DNA from 4 places in the Bradyrhizobium sp. FW305-F6 genome. Region 2 is predicted to be linked to each of the others. Evidence: predicted binding sites of a transcription regulator. Region 2 holds the regulator's gene; each other region holds the start of a gene.
What was found. Region 2 encodes LexA, which represses DNA repair genes until DNA is damaged. Its sites were predicted from a motif close to TGTTCNNNNTGTGTTCNG; they were not measured.
Positions count from the first base shown of each region.

Region 1 (3,602 bases), 100 kb from region 2:
GACGCTCTTGAGGTTATTGCCGCGCGCGTTCACCACCTTGATGGTGCGGCGATGGTTCGGCGGGCGCCGCTCCGGCACCTCGACCTCGAGCTCGCCGGTGAGGTACTTGCCGGTCAGCGATTTCGGGTTGCGCATGATCTCGGCGGGGGTGCCTTCGGCGACGATGTTGCCGCCATGCATGCCGGCGCCCGGGCCGATGTCGAGGACGTAGTCGGCGAGGCGGATGGCGTCCTCGTCATGCTCGACCACGACCACGGTGTTGCCGAGGTCGCGCAAGCGCTTGAGCGTATCCAGCAGGCGGGCGTTGTCGCGCTGGTGCAGGCCGATCGATGGCTCGTCCAGAACGTAGAGCACGCCCGTCAGCCCCGAGCCGATCTGCGAGGCCAGGCGGATGCGCTGGCTTTCGCCGCCGGACAGCGTGCCGGAGGACCGGGACAGCGTGAGATAGTTGAGGCCGACGTCGAGCAGGAAGGTGAGGCGCTCGCGGATCTCCTTCAGGATACGGCCGGCGATCTCGTTCTGCTGCTTGTTCAGCGCATCGGGCACGGTCTCGAACCATTCGCCGGCCTTCTTGACCGAGAGCTCCGAGATCTCGCCGATGTGCTTGCCGCCGACCTTGACGCTGAGAGCCTCGGGCTTGAGGCGAAAGCCGTGGCACGCCTCGCAGGGCACGTCGTGGAAGTATTTCGCCAGCTCCTCGCGCGCCCACTCGCTCTCGGTCTCGCGATAGCGGCGGTTGATGTTGGTGATGACGCCCTCGAACGGCTTCTTGGTGTCGTAGGAGCGGACACCGTCCTCGTAAGAGAACTTGATCTCGTCCTCGCCGGAGCCATAGAGAAGTGCGTCTCTCGTCTTCTTCGGCAGGTCCTTCCACTTGGTGTCGAGCGTGAACTTGTAGTGCTTGCCGAGCGCGGTCAGCGTCTGCACGTAATAGGGCGACGACGATTTGGCCCAGGGCGCGATCGCGCCCTTGCGCAGCGTCAGGTCCTTCTCGGGGATGACGAGATCCTCGTCGACATGCTGTTCGACGCCGAGGCCACCGCAGGCGGGGCAGGCCCCATAGGGATTGTTGAACGAGAACAGCCGCGGCTCGATCTCGGGAATGGTGAAGCCGGACACCGGGCAGGCGAACTTCTCCGAGAACAGGATGCGCTCGGGCCCGCTCTTGTCGTGAATTTTCGCGGTCTTCTTCTTTTCCTCCACCGGCGCCGCGCCAGGCGCGTCGGCGAACTCGACGACGGCAAGGCCTTCGGCGAGCTTCAGGGCGGTCTCGAAGCTCTCGGCGAGGCGCTGGCCGATATCGGCGCGCACCACGATGCGGTCCACCACGACGTCGATGTCGTGCGGGAATTTCTTGTCGAGCGTCGGCGCCTCGCTGAGCTCATGGAAGGTGCCGTCGATCTTGACGCGCTGAAAGCCCTTCTTGAGCCATTCGGCGAGCTCCTTCCGGTACTCGCCCTTGCGGCCGCGCACGACCGGGGCGAGCAGATAGAGGCGGGTGCCTTCGGGCAGCGCCAGCACGCGGTCAACCATCTGCGACACGGTCTGGCTCTCGATCGGCAGGCCCGTGGCCGGCGAATAGGGCACGCCGACGCGGGCCCAGAGCAGGCGCATGTAGTCGTAGATCTCGGTGACGGTGCCGACGGTGGAGCGCGGGTTCTTCGAGGTCGTCTTCTGCTCGATCGAGATCGCCGGCGACAGGCCGTCGATCTGGTCGACGTCGGGCTTCTGCATCATCTCCAGGAACTGGCGGGCATAGGCCGACAGCGATTCGACGTAGCGGCGCTGGCCCTCGGCGTAGATGGTGTCGAAGGCGAGCGAGGATTTGCCGGAGCCGGAGAGGCCGGTGAACACCACAAGCTTGTCGCGGGGAATCTCGACGTCGATGTTCTTGAGGTTGTGCTCGCGCGCACCACGGATCGTAATTGCGCGCAGGCTGGAGGCCGCGTTTTGTTGTTGGCGCTTCGCCTTGATCACTTCATCCATCCGAGTTGCCCTCAAGGAAGCCCAAAGGTGCGCGATCGCGCCAACGTCAAGGCGCGCTTCGCCCGGAACCGGGATCGGCACCGATGGGTATGGCAGCGAACGTAGGAAGAACGGCGGCGGATTTCCAGTGGGACTTGCGAATCGTCAACGGATTGTTGGCGCACTGGCGGCATCTGGCAGCAGGAGCGTTCGGAACCGCCCCGGAAGCCGGAGTAAAACGCGAAGGCGGGCCTTCGTGACGAAATGTCGGATCGGCGAAGCTCAGTATTTCACGACGACCGGTCCACCCCAGCGGTAGTTGACGCGGATCAGTGCCATGTCGATGTCCTGGCCGATCCGGTCGCTGCGCGACAGCGCGTTGGCGGGAACGGTAGCGAAATCCGCGGTGTGATGGCCAAGGAACACGTGGTTGTACTCACCGCCAACAGACCAGTTCTCTGCGAAGCCCCATTCCATACCGATGCCGAGCGTGTAGCCCCAGCGGGTCCGCTCGACGCTGTTGAACACCAGCGGGCTCGCCGGGACAAAGGTCTCGTACCTGGCGCGAGCCACTCCCGTACCGGCCTTGCCATAAATCAGCAGGCCATTGACGGCGTAGCCCATCTGCCCCGTGAACAAGCCGAAGGCATCGATCCTGGTCTGGTTGGTCTGTGGGGCCAGCGCGAGGCTGACGTTGCTTCCTGTGAAATCGGCCCAGTTGCCCTGGCCCTCGATGCCGAACACCCAGCGCGCTTTCTGCCAGCGATAGCCGATTTGTCCGCCGACGGTTCCGCCACCGGCGTTGTGACACCCTTCACCGACGGCAGGGTCTACCGCTACGCCGAGCGCACGAATGATGCTCCAGCAGGTGTGACCGAAGCCACCACCACCGTTGATGCCGGCATAGACGCCGGTCCAGTCGTAGCCGATCACGGGGAGCGGCGACGCCTTGCCATAGAGCGGAAGATCGGCAGCCTTGGCGGGCGCGATCGCCAACAGACCAGTGCCGGCCAGCACCGCTATCCGCAGCGCTCGGCTGCCCGGCGATCGCATCTTCATGTCCTATCCCCAATTCCGCGACGAGCTGGCATGGGCATCAGCAACCCACGCTTCCTAGACGGCGCGCCGAGGGGAAGTGCGAAAACAAAAAGGCCGGCGCGATGCCGGCCTTTCGTAACGCTGGGTGCGCCAGAGACGGAGCTCAGTACTTCGCGACGACCGGGGCGCCGAAGTGATAGTTCACGCCGACCTGCACGGTGTGGAAGTTGAGCGTGCCGGTGTTGAAGGGAGCGCCGAGGCCCGAGAAGTACGTCTCGCCGCCGAGGCTGCGATAGAGATACTCGCCCTTGACCGACCACTGCGGAGCGATGAACGCTTCGACACCCGCGCCAACGGTCCAGCCGGAGTGCCACTTGCTGTCGGAGATGGTCACGCCGGCCGCGGTGGCGCTGATCTTGTTGTCGATCCAGGCGTAACCACCGGTGCCGTACAGCAGCACGTTGTTGACGGCCCAGCCGATGCGGCCGCGAACGGTGCCGAGTGCTTCGGTCTTGGACGACACGGTGATGCCGAGAGCGGTCGCCGATGCGTTGACGTCAGCCCAGGCACCATCGGCCTCGATACCGAATACGACGTTG
Region 1 covers NZ_JBYSYD010000001.1:123,772-127,373, forward strand. The annotation lists gene uvrA (excinuclease ABC subunit UvrA) at 1-1,986, opposite strand, end outside; gene AC3WLX_RS00595 (outer membrane protein) at 2,248-3,024, opposite strand; gene AC3WLX_RS00600 (outer membrane protein) at 3,167-3,602, opposite strand, start outside.
Region 1: the regulator LexA is predicted to act here: its motif matches at 2,082-2,099, upstream of uvrA (excinuclease ABC subunit UvrA).

Region 2 (3,602 bases):
CTGGCCGAAGAGACGGTTGCCCTCGACCAGGCCTACCATCGCGTGCTCGCGCGCGACCTCGCGGCGCGGCGCACGCAACCGCCCGAAGCGATGTCGGCGATGGACGGCTACGCGGTGCGCGCGGCCGACGCAGCCACGATCAATTCCAGGCTTAATGTGACCGGCGAGGTCGCAGCCGGCCGTCCGTTCGCCGGAACAGTCGGCCCCGGCGAAGCCGTGCGAATCTTCACCGGGGGCGTCATTCCCGACGGCGCCGACGCGGTGGTGATCCAGGAGGACACCGTCGCGGACGGCAGCGGCGTCACGATCAAGGAGGCCGCGATTCCCGGGAGGCACATCCGCCCCGCCGGCGTCGACTTTGCTGAAGGCGACGTGCTGCTGCGCAAGGGAACTCGTCTCACCGAGCGCGATCTCGCGCTCGCCGCCGCAATGAACCACCCGCACCTTGCCGTCTGCCGTCGTCCGAAGGTCGCGATCCTCGCCACCGGAGACGAACTCGTGACGCCCGGCACCAGGCCGGGACCCGGCCAGATCGTCTATTCCAACGGCTATGCCCTGCATGCGCTGGCGCGCAGCGAGGGCGCCGAGACCATCGACCTCGGCATTGCCGCCGACACGCTGGAATCCACGTCCGCGGGCATCCGCCGGGCCCGCGAGCGCGGTGCCGACATCCTGGTCACGACCGGCGGTGCGTCGGTCGGCGACCACGACCTGGTCCAGCAGGCGCTGAGAGACGAAGGCATCGCGATGGCGTTCTGGAAGATCGCGATTCGGCCGGGCAAGCCGATGATGCACGGACGGCTCGACGCCATGCGCGTGATCGGCCTGCCGGGCAATCCCGTCTCATCCTACGTGTGCGCCTTCCTGTTCATGGTGCCGCTGATTCGTGCGCTGTCGGGCCGCTCCAACATTCGTCATCAAAGAGAGCGCGCCGTGCTGGGCCGCGACCTCGGTGCCAACGACCAGCGCGAGGATTACCTGCGCGCACGCCTGGAGCTGCGCGAGGACGGCACACCCGTCGCCGTCCCCGTCAATCATCAGGACTCTTCGCTGCTTGCGAATCTCGCTGCGGCACAGGTACTTCTCGTGCGCGCACCATTCGCGCCGAAGGCTGAGGCCGGCACGCCTTGCGAGGTGCTGCGGCTTCCGGTCTGAGCTCCGGGCCCGCACGTATTCCGCGAGCCTCGCCCCGTTCACCGTAAATTAAGCAGTTGCGGAACACATATCGAACATATAGGGTCCGTTCATGATTTGTTTCGAGGATGTAGCGGCTTATTGCCGAATTCATCGTCTCGGAATCGAACGACATCAACCGGGGGACTTAGGTCGAGATGTTGACGCGCAAACAATACGAGCTTCTGCGGTTCATCAGCGAGCGTCTGAAGGAAAGCGGCGTGCCGCCGTCCTTCGACGAGATGAAGGATGCGCTCGACCTGCGCTCGAAGTCGGGCATTCATCGCCTGATCACGGCGCTCGAGGAGCGCGGCTTCATCCGCCGCCTCCCCAACCGCGCCCGTGCCATCGAGGTGATCAAGCTGCCCGAGCTCCAGGCCGCCGCCGGCAATCGCCGCGGCTTCACCCCGAGCGTCATCGAGGGCAATCTCGGCAAGGTGCGCGCGAGCTCCAGCCCGCCCGCGGACGAGGGTGAACGGCCCGTAGCGGTGCCGGTGATGGGTCGCATCGCGGCCGGCACGCCCATCGAGGCGTTGCAGACCCGCAGCCACACCATCAGCGTGCCGCCCGACATGCTCGGCTCGGGCGAGCATTATGCGCTCGAGGTGCGCGGCGATTCGATGGTCGAGGCCGGCATCCTCGACGGCGACATGGCGCTGATCCAGCGCAACGAGAGCGCCGATACCGGCGACATCGTGGTCGCGCTGATCGACGACGAGGAGGCCACGCTCAAGCGCTTCCGCCGCCGCGGCGCCTCGATCGCGCTCGAGCCTGCCAATGCCGCCTACGAGGTGCGCATCCTGCCGCCGAACCGCGTGAAGATTCAGGGCAAGCTGATCGGGCTCTATCGAAAGTACTGAGCTTATCGAGCACGCCGCGCGCTTTCGACCGGCACCCTCGCTCCAAGATTGGAGCGGACGCTTCGTCCGCTTCGGCTGGATGGTCCCTCTGGTTCTGCGCTGACTGTCCGGCCCCTCCTTCTGCGCGACTTCCTGGTTCGCAAGCGCAGGCGTGCAGTCATTTCGCGCCAACCATCCGAGTTGATGCCGGCCGTCGCTGATCCGCGCTGCCGAATGCATCGACGCGCAGTTTGTTCCTAATCGCGCCGAGAAAGATAATGTGATCGCGTGCTGCGGACGCGAGCCGCAGATTTGCCCATAACCAAGCAGAGCGTCGCAGGCTCACTCTGAGAGAGGCCTGCGCCTCGAAGAGACGCGGGTCGCCATCTTCGCATGAGGAGCACCCGATGTGTGACTATAGCCTGCATGCCGTCGCGACACGCCCCGCCGAAGTCGGCGAGACGATCGTCACGACAACCTTCCGCGGCACCTCGACGCGCGGCTTCGCCTCCGCAGCCGATCTCTCCGTCGCGGTCTGCCTGCTGCCGGGAACGGAGCTCGCCTTCGCCGACAACGTCCGCTACGACAATCGCTGGATCTGGACGCGCACCGTCAACTCACGCGTCGGCAAGTTCGGCAAGATCGACCCGCACATTCCCGATCGGCATCACGATGCGATCGAATTCCCCGACGGCAGATACGTGCTGGTGACACAGCTCGTCGAAGGCCAGCGCGCAACCGTGCTGCAACTGCCAGTGACCCAGGCGGTGGGCGAACGCGAGCACAAGCCGCAGATCGTCGCCGACACGCGGTCCCCGATCGCACGCCAGCCGATCGGCTGATCGGTCGAGGCCCCCGGCGGATCGGTCGAGGGCCGGAAGTTGAAATGCCATCGCCGGCCGAGGCCGGCGAGATGGTATGGTTTGCGTCCTGCGCAGTCTCGCCGGACCGCCGCCCCGCATCGATCCTCAATCGTCAGCCTGCAAGTCGGTCTCCGATGGCGTTGCATCCCGGCTGCGCGGCGCGACCGTCCTCGGCGCAAGGTTGCCGTCGAAATCGCCTTCGCCGGCGCCTGCCGGCAGCCAGGGGCGACTGGCGCCTCTCGCCCTCACCGCCTGAACGGCAAAGCCGTCGCCACGCTGCGTCAACGCCAGCGCGCCTTGGCTCGCAAGACGCGGCCTGTCGACGACCATCGCCGCGCAATCGGGCGGCGCGGGACGCGCCGTCACCACCAGCGCCGCGCGGCTGCAATCGTCGGCCAGCGCGTCGATGCGCAGGGACAGCGCGACCAGCCGTCCGTCCGCGAGCGGCGTCACGCAGCCGGCCTCGTCACACGACACACCGTCGGCCAACGAGGTGCTGCCGGCATCGCGCGGATCGGCATCGGCCGCCAGCCACTGCTTGAGCAGGAAGCTGTCCTTGCTCGCGCGGATCACATGCAGTCGGCCGTCCCTGCCCCGCACGGCGACGCTGGCACCGTCCCCGGCAATCAGGACGTCTGGCTGCCGAACCGACAAGCCCCAGGCGATGGACACCAGCAGCACCAGGGCACCGCACCAGCGCAGGGGCGTTCGCAACAGCCCCATCACG
Region 2 covers NZ_JBYSYD010000001.1:23,083-26,684, reverse strand. The annotation lists gene AC3WLX_RS00125 (molybdopterin molybdotransferase MoeA) at 1-1,155, shown strand, start outside; gene lexA (transcriptional repressor LexA) at 1,332-2,033, shown strand; gene AC3WLX_RS00115 (hypothetical protein) at 2,420-2,854, shown strand; gene AC3WLX_RS00110 (ComEC/Rec2 family competence protein) at 2,981-3,602, opposite strand, start outside.

Region 3 (3,602 bases), 100 kb from region 2:
TGCCCTGACGTCCGAGAATGACGCCGCCGGTCGGGAAATCGGGGCCCGGCACGATGTTGATGAGCTCGTCGATGGTGAGCGCAGGGTTGTCGATCAGCGCGACGCAGGCGTCGATGACCTCGCCGAGATTGTGCGGCGGGATGTTGGTGGCCATGCCGACCGCGATGCCGCCGGCGCCGTTGACGAGAAGGTTCGGGAACTTGGCCGGCAGGACCGACGGCTCGGTCTCGTTGTTGTCGTAGTTCGGCTGGAAGTCGACGGTGTCCTTGTCGATGTCGGCCAGCAGAGCCAGCGCCGCCTTGGTCAGGCGCGCCTCGGTGTAACGATAGGCGGCCGCGGGATCGCCGTCGACCGAGCCGAAATTGCCCTGGCCGTCGATCAGCGGCACCCGCATCGAGAAGTCCTGCGCCATGCGGACCATGGCGTCGTAGATCGACTGGTCGCCGTGCGGGTGATACTTACCGATGACGTCGCCGACCACGCGGGCGGACTTGACGTACTTCTTGTCGGGCGTGTGCCCCTGCTCGTTCATCGAGAACAGGATGCGGCGGTGCACCGGCTTCAGACCGTCCCGGGCATCGGGCAGCGCGCGCGCCACGATCACGCTCATGGCGTAGTCGAGGTACGACTTCTTCATCTCCTCGAAGATGGAGACGGGGCGAATGTCCGAGGGTTGCGCCGGCTGGTCGCCGGGCTTGTCGTCGTCGTCAGCCAAGGGGGAATCCGGTGAGATTTTATCTGGGAATCATATAGCGCATCGCCCCCCTGATAACCACCCTTGCAAGCCCAAGGGAAGCGCTTTTTCCCTTCGTTTTTTCATGGACTTACCGGTTTGCCGGGACGCTCGCATCGACCCCGGTTCCCGACCGCTTTCGCAGCTGTGCGGGAACCGGGATTTGCGTCCTCGCTAGGGGCCGAAAATCACCGCATGCATGATCCGTCCCGGCATGAAGGCAAAGACCCCGGCGATCACGAGCGCACCGAAGAAGACCGAGACCATCGTGATCTTGTGGCGGCGGATATTTTTGGTCCGCGCAGCCATCACGCCCAACACCAGCATCGCCAGCGCGAAAATCGAGAGCAGATGGATCGGGCTCCACGGTCCGACCAGGCGGATCTGGTGGATCCAGAACGAGCTGAGCGCCACGACGAGCATCAGTGCGACCCAGCCCCAGCCCAGAGCCCGGTGGGGCAGCCCGCCTTTGGGAGCTGCGAGCTGAACGATCCCGAGGACGAACGCCGCCATGGCGGCGAAGGCATGCAGCGGGATCGCTGGAGCAGCGTCAATCAGCGGGGCGAGGCTCATAACGCAAAGCTCATCGCGCTAAGGCTCTTTCACTCAGGCAATGCATGAGACAAGCCGAAAAAAACCGAGCTTGCCTTGTCGATTGATAAGGAATCCTGCCGCTTCACGTGAGCACGCAGCTGTGCTGGAGAAGCGCCCCCGGCAAGCCTCAGAACGGGATATCGTCGTCCATGTCGCTGTTGCGTCCCCCGCCGCTGGCAGCCACGGGCCGGCGCGGGGCGCTGCTGACAGGACCGGATGATCCGAAATCGCCGCCCGGCTCATCGCCGAAGCTGCCTCCTCCCGCGCCGCCGCCTCGGCCGTCGAGCATCGTCAGCGTCGAGTTGAATCCCTGCAGCACGACCTCGGTCGAGTACTTCTCGACACCACTCTGGTCGGTCCATTTACGCGTCTGGAGCGCGCCTTCGATGTAAACCTTCGCCCCCTTCTTCAGGTACTGCTCGGCGACCTTGCAGAGCCCTTCGTTGAAGATGACGACGCGGTGCCACTCGGTCTTCTCCTTGCGCTCGCCGGTGTTCTTGTCGCGCCAGGTCTCGGAGGTGGCGATGCTCAAATTCGCGATCGGCCGCCCGTCCTGGGTGCGGCGGATTTCAGGATCCTTGCCGAGATTTCCAACCAGAATGACCTTGTTGACGCTTCCCGCCATCGCCGCTCTCCACTCCGAATGTCACTGAATCTCAAGAGGGCGAGTCCCGCTGCTGCGTTCCTCTGCGCCTCGTCGAGGGGACCCTATACGCTCACGAGCACGGATCGGCCCGTCGCACCGCGTTATCCCCATATATAGCACCAATCCGCCGTGAGTTCTAGTTTTGTTCCGATGCGCACGGGAACAACCAAAAATGGAACTGGAAAAAATTTTGCAATCCGCATGGAACTCGATGGAACTTTCTCGGGTTCCCGTGAAAAGTAAAAACTTGATGAAGATCATCTACTTAGATCAGTCGCGTTGGTGCCGCACTGTTGCATTTGGGAGACGGACTCGCGCGCCAAATCGCGTTAGGGTTGACTCGGACTTGGATCTTATGGGCCTCGCGCCTACCCGCTTCGGGGATATCGCAAGAAGCGGAAAATTTAGGAGGGCAAAGGAAATGAAGAAGAGCTTAGCTATTGCGTTTGGGGCCGCCGCACTGGGCCTCTCGGCTCCGGCAAACGCTGCGGACCTCGCTGCTCGTCCGTACACGAAGGCGCCAATGGCCGCGCCGGCACCGGTCTATACCTGGACTGGTTTCTATGCCGGTATTCAGGGCGGTGGAGGCTGGGGCCGCAGCGACGAGACCTTCTTCGGGGCGGCGAACGCACCAGGCTTCCTTGCGACCCAGGACTACGATACGAGCGGCGGATTCGTCGGCGGCGTGTTCGGCTATAACTGGCAGATGAACAACGTCGTCTTCGGCGTGGAAGGCGACTATCACTGGGCCGACATCAGCGGCCGCTCGGCCGAGATCAATGCCGGCGCTGGCGATTCCTACTTCACCAGGCTGCGCGGCTTCGGCGACATCAAGGGCCGTCTCGGCTGGGCTTCAGGTCCCGCGCTGTTCTTCGTCAGCGGTGGTGCCGCGGTCGGCGACTTCCAGCACCGCTACGATGCAGGCCTGCTGGCGCCGCTCGGTTTCGGAGCTTCGCAGAACGACTGGCGTTGGGGTTGGACCGTCGGTGCCGGTGCAGAGTACATGTTTGCCCCGAACTGGTCGGCCAAGGTCGAGTACAACTATATCGATTTCGGCCGCAGCACGCTCCAGTACAACAATCCGGCTGTCTTCGCGAACCGGTCCGAGTGGAACGACACCATTCACACGGTCAAGGTCGGCTTGAATTATCACTTCAACTGGGCCGGGGTCGCCCCGCGCTACTGAACGCGGCGCATAGCGCATGACGTCTCTGAAAGGCCGGCCTCGCGCCGGCCTTTTTGTTTGTTGCCAAACTCGGGAGGTACTCGGGAGGTAATGGGTCAGTAACCATCACCTTTTGCCCACTGTTGTGGCTTTTCGGAGACACAACTTGCAGCTTTGTTGGTGTAGGGAAAGCGCAGTTGGGCCGTTGCGTCCGCTGCCCTTCCCTCGCGGAAGGCAACAACAGAAACTGGGACTGGGATTAAGTTGAAAATGAAAAAGGTTTTGTTGGCTTCGGCCTGTTTGTTCGCTCTGGCCGCCCCCGCTTCGGCTGCTGATCTGGCGGCTCGGCCGTACACCAAGGCTCCGGTGGCCGTTGCCTCGGTCTACAACTGGACCGGCTTCTATCTCGGTATCGTCGGCGGCGGCGCTTGGGAAGACGCAAATAGCCCCCGTATGCAGGGTGG
Region 3 covers NZ_JBYSYD010000001.1:127,413-131,014, reverse strand. The annotation lists gene gyrA (DNA gyrase subunit A) at 1-715, opposite strand, end outside; gene AC3WLX_RS00615 (DUF2306 domain-containing protein) at 908-1,306, opposite strand; gene AC3WLX_RS00610 (single-stranded DNA-binding protein) at 1,455-1,952, opposite strand; gene AC3WLX_RS00605 (outer membrane protein) at 2,395-3,159, shown strand; gene AC3WLX_RS00600 (outer membrane protein) at 3,409-3,602, shown strand, end outside.
Region 3: the regulator LexA is predicted to act here: its motif matches at 2,106-2,123, upstream of AC3WLX_RS00610 (single-stranded DNA-binding protein).

Region 4 (3,602 bases), on a different contig from region 2:
CGATAGGCCGCGACATAGGCGGCCATGCCGGCGGCCTGCTCACTCTCGGGTAGGCTCTCGACGCGGAAGGCATCGACCACGATGTCCTGCGTCGAGGACATCGTCGCGACGAGGAGCGCGCCAAGCGCGACGAACAGCGGCGAGCGCGCCGGATCGGTCAGCGCCAACAGCAGGATCGCGCCGATCAGCAGGGCTTGCGAAAACACCAGCCAGCCACGGCGGCGTCCCAAGGCGCGGGTGAAGAACGGCACGTGCAGCGCATCGACCAGCGGCGCCCACAGGAATTTCAGGGTGTAGGGCGTTCCGACCAGCGCAAACAGTCCGATGGTTCCGAGATCGACCCCGGCCTCGGCCATCCACACCAGCAATGTCGATCCTGACAGCGCCAGCGGCAGGCCGGAGGAGAAGCCGAGAAACAGCACGATCAGCACCCGCGGCTGCAGGTAAACGGCAAGGCTGTCGCGCCAGGAGGGCGCGGGGGCCGAGCTTGCGGCGGATGAAGTCGCGTCGGGTGCGGTCATGGGGGGCGTGTTAGCAGATTCTGGGGGAAAAGACTCTTCGAAGCTCAGTGGGGCGGATGCTCTCTCCACCTCACCGCGGTCATCGTCCGCGAAGGCGGACGATCCAGTAATCGCCAACGTCTCGACTCAATCACGACTGCCGCGGCGTACTGGATGCCCCGCCTTCGCGGGGCATGACAGTCGTGGGAGATGACGGCGTTATGGTGGTCCGGCTATCCCGGGATAGAGATCATCCCAGTTTGGGTTATGCTGCTCGATCAATCGAATCTTCCACGCTCTATTCCACTTCTTCAGCCGCTTCTCCCGCTTGATCGCGTTCTCGGGATCGTCGAATTGTTCGAAGTAAACAAGTCGGGTGACGTCGTACATCTCCGTGAAGCTTTCGATGACCTTCAACCTGTGCTGCGCCACGCGGCGGATGAGATCGTTCGTCACCCCGATATAGAGCGTTCCACCAATCTTGCTGGCAAGGATGTACACGTAGTAGCAGCGTGCGCCCATCTGCCGCCTCCCATCCGCCGTCATCGTCCGCGAAGGCGGACGATCCAGTACTCACCGGCGACCCGGTTCAATCACCTCCGCTGCGGCGTACTGGATGCCCCGCCTTCGCGGGGCATGACAGTGTGCCCTACTCCCCCGCCTGAAGCTTCCGCGGGAACAGCTCTGCCGTTCCCGTCGCCACCAGCCGCGGAGCCTCCGGCGCATCGCTCTTGCTGAAATCCAGCTCTTCGATTCGGCCTGCGCGCTTCTCGATCTTGTCGGCGGAGATCAGCACCTGGCGGACGTCCTCGTTCACGTCGGCAAAATGCTTCTGCAGCTTCAGCACGCGATCGCGCAGGCGGCCGAGATCGTCGCCGAGCTTGATCACCTCGGTGCGGATCTGGTCGGCGGCATCGCGCATGCGCGCGTCCTTCATGATCTGCTGCATCACCTGGATCGCGAGCATCAACAGCGAGGGCGACACCAGCACGACGCGAGCGCGATAGGCCTTCTGGATCACGTCGTCGAAGCCGTCATGGATCTCGGCGTAAACCGATTCCGACGGCACGAACATCAGCGCCATCTCCTGGGTCTCGCCGGCGACGAGATATTTCTCCGCGATGTCGCTGACATGCTTCATCACGTCGCCGCGCAGCCGCTGCGTGGCGACGCGCTTTTCCTCGTCGGTGCGGGCGTCGTGCAGCGCCGTCATCGCCTCCAGCGGGAACTTGGCGTCGATGCAAAGCGGGCGCTGATCGGGCAGGAACACGACGCAGTCCGGGCGTTTGCCGGTGGAGAGCGTGAACTGGAACTCGTAGGCACCCTTCGGCAGCCCGTCCTGGACGATCGCCTCCATCCGCGCCTGGCCGAAGGCGCCGCGCGACTGCTTGTTGGCGAGCACGTCGCGCAAGGTGGTCACTTGCGTGGTGAGGTCGGTGAGGTTCTTGTGAGCGCTGTCGATGATGCCGAGCCGTTCATGCAGCGCGCGGAGGCTGTCCATGGTGTTGCGGGTCGAATGTTCCATGGACTGGCCGACCCGATGCGTCACCGAATCAAGCCGCTCGTTGACGGCGCGCGCCATCTCGGCTTGGCGGCCGGCGAGCGCCTGGGTCATGGCATCGACCCGGCCCGACGACTCACTCTGCGCCCGCAGCACCTCGCTCAGCCGTTCCTCAAGCTCGTCGGCCCGGATCGCGTTCGCCATGGCGAGTTCCGCGCCGCGCCGCCCCGAGCGCGCGATCACGACCGCAATCACCACCAAGAGGATGAGGACGAGGATGCCAAAGCCGATCAGCGCATCGATCGTGCGCACCGGCCAGTCGCCGAGCAGGAAGATGATCTCGTTCATGTGCCCTTCTAGCGCGATTCGCCGGCATTCGCGAACGAAGAGGGAACATTTATGGTTAATCAACCCCTAATTTTTATGGTTAACGACGTCTGAAGTTTTATGGTTAGCGAGAGGTTAACAGGTTCCTGCCCGCATTGACCGCATTCAGCCTGGGGCTTAAATCGCGGCCATGGCCCTCAGAGAAATCATCATCCTGCCCGACAAGCAGCTGCGTCTGGTCTCCAAGCCGATCGAGAAGGTCACCTCGGAGATCCGCAAGCTTGCCGACGACATGTTCGAGACCATGTATGACGCGCCGGGCATTGGCCTCGCCGCGATCCAGGTCGCGCAGCCGCTGCGCCTGATCACCATGGATCTCGCCAAGCGCGACGAGAACGGCGAGACCAAACCGCTGCCACGCGTCTTCATCAATCCGGAGATCATCGCCTCGTCCGAGGAACTATCGGTGTACGAGGAAGGCTGCCTCTCGATCCCCGAATATTACGAGGAGGTCGAGCGTCCGGCGAAGGTGCGCGTGCGCTTCACCGATCTCGACGGCAAGGTGCATGAGGAGGATGCGGAGGGCCTCTACGCCACCTGCATCCAGCACGAGATCGACCATCTCAACGGCGTCTTGTTCGTCGACTATCTGTCGAAGCTCAAGCGCGACCGTGTCATGAAGAAGTTCGAGAAAGCCGCCAAGCGCGCGGTGGAGTAGGCCACGTCCTTCGCCGTCATGCCCGGCCTTGTGCCGGGCATCCACGTTCTTTGCCGCCGCGAGCAGGAAGAACGTGGATGGCCGGGACAAGCCCGGCCATGACGAGTACCTTGCTCGTTTCGAGGATTGTCTCGCCACATGCCCCTCCGCCTGATCTTCATGGGCACGCCCGATTTCTCCGTGCCGACGCTGCTCGAGCTGGTCGCGCATGGCCACGAGATCGCGGCGGTCTACACCCGCGCGCCGAAGCCGGGCGGCCGGCGCGGCCTGCAATTGCAGCCGACCCCGGTCGAGGACGCCGCGCGAAAACTCGGCATCCCCGTGCTGACGCCGAAGACGCTGAAGACGCAGGAGGTGCTCGACGAGTTTCGCGCCTTCGAGGCCGACGCCGCCGTCGTCGTCGCCTACGGCATGATCCTGCCGCAGGCGATCCTCGATGCGCCCAGGCTCGGCTGCTACAATCTGCATGCCTCGCTGCTGCCGCGCTGGCGCGGCGCCGCGCCGATCAACCGCGCGATCATGGCTGATGATGCCGAAAGCGGCGTCATGGTGATGA
Region 4 covers NZ_JBYSYD010000002.1:1,624,809-1,628,410, reverse strand. The annotation lists gene AC3WLX_RS19060 (AmpG family muropeptide MFS transporter) at 1-521, opposite strand, end outside; gene AC3WLX_RS19055 (GIY-YIG nuclease family protein) at 720-1,022, opposite strand; gene AC3WLX_RS19050 (DNA recombination protein RmuC) at 1,150-2,349, opposite strand; gene def (peptide deformylase) at 2,519-3,046, shown strand; gene fmt (methionyl-tRNA formyltransferase) at 3,185-3,602, shown strand, end outside.
Region 4: the regulator LexA is predicted to act here: its motif matches at 2,380-2,397, upstream of AC3WLX_RS19050 (DNA recombination protein RmuC).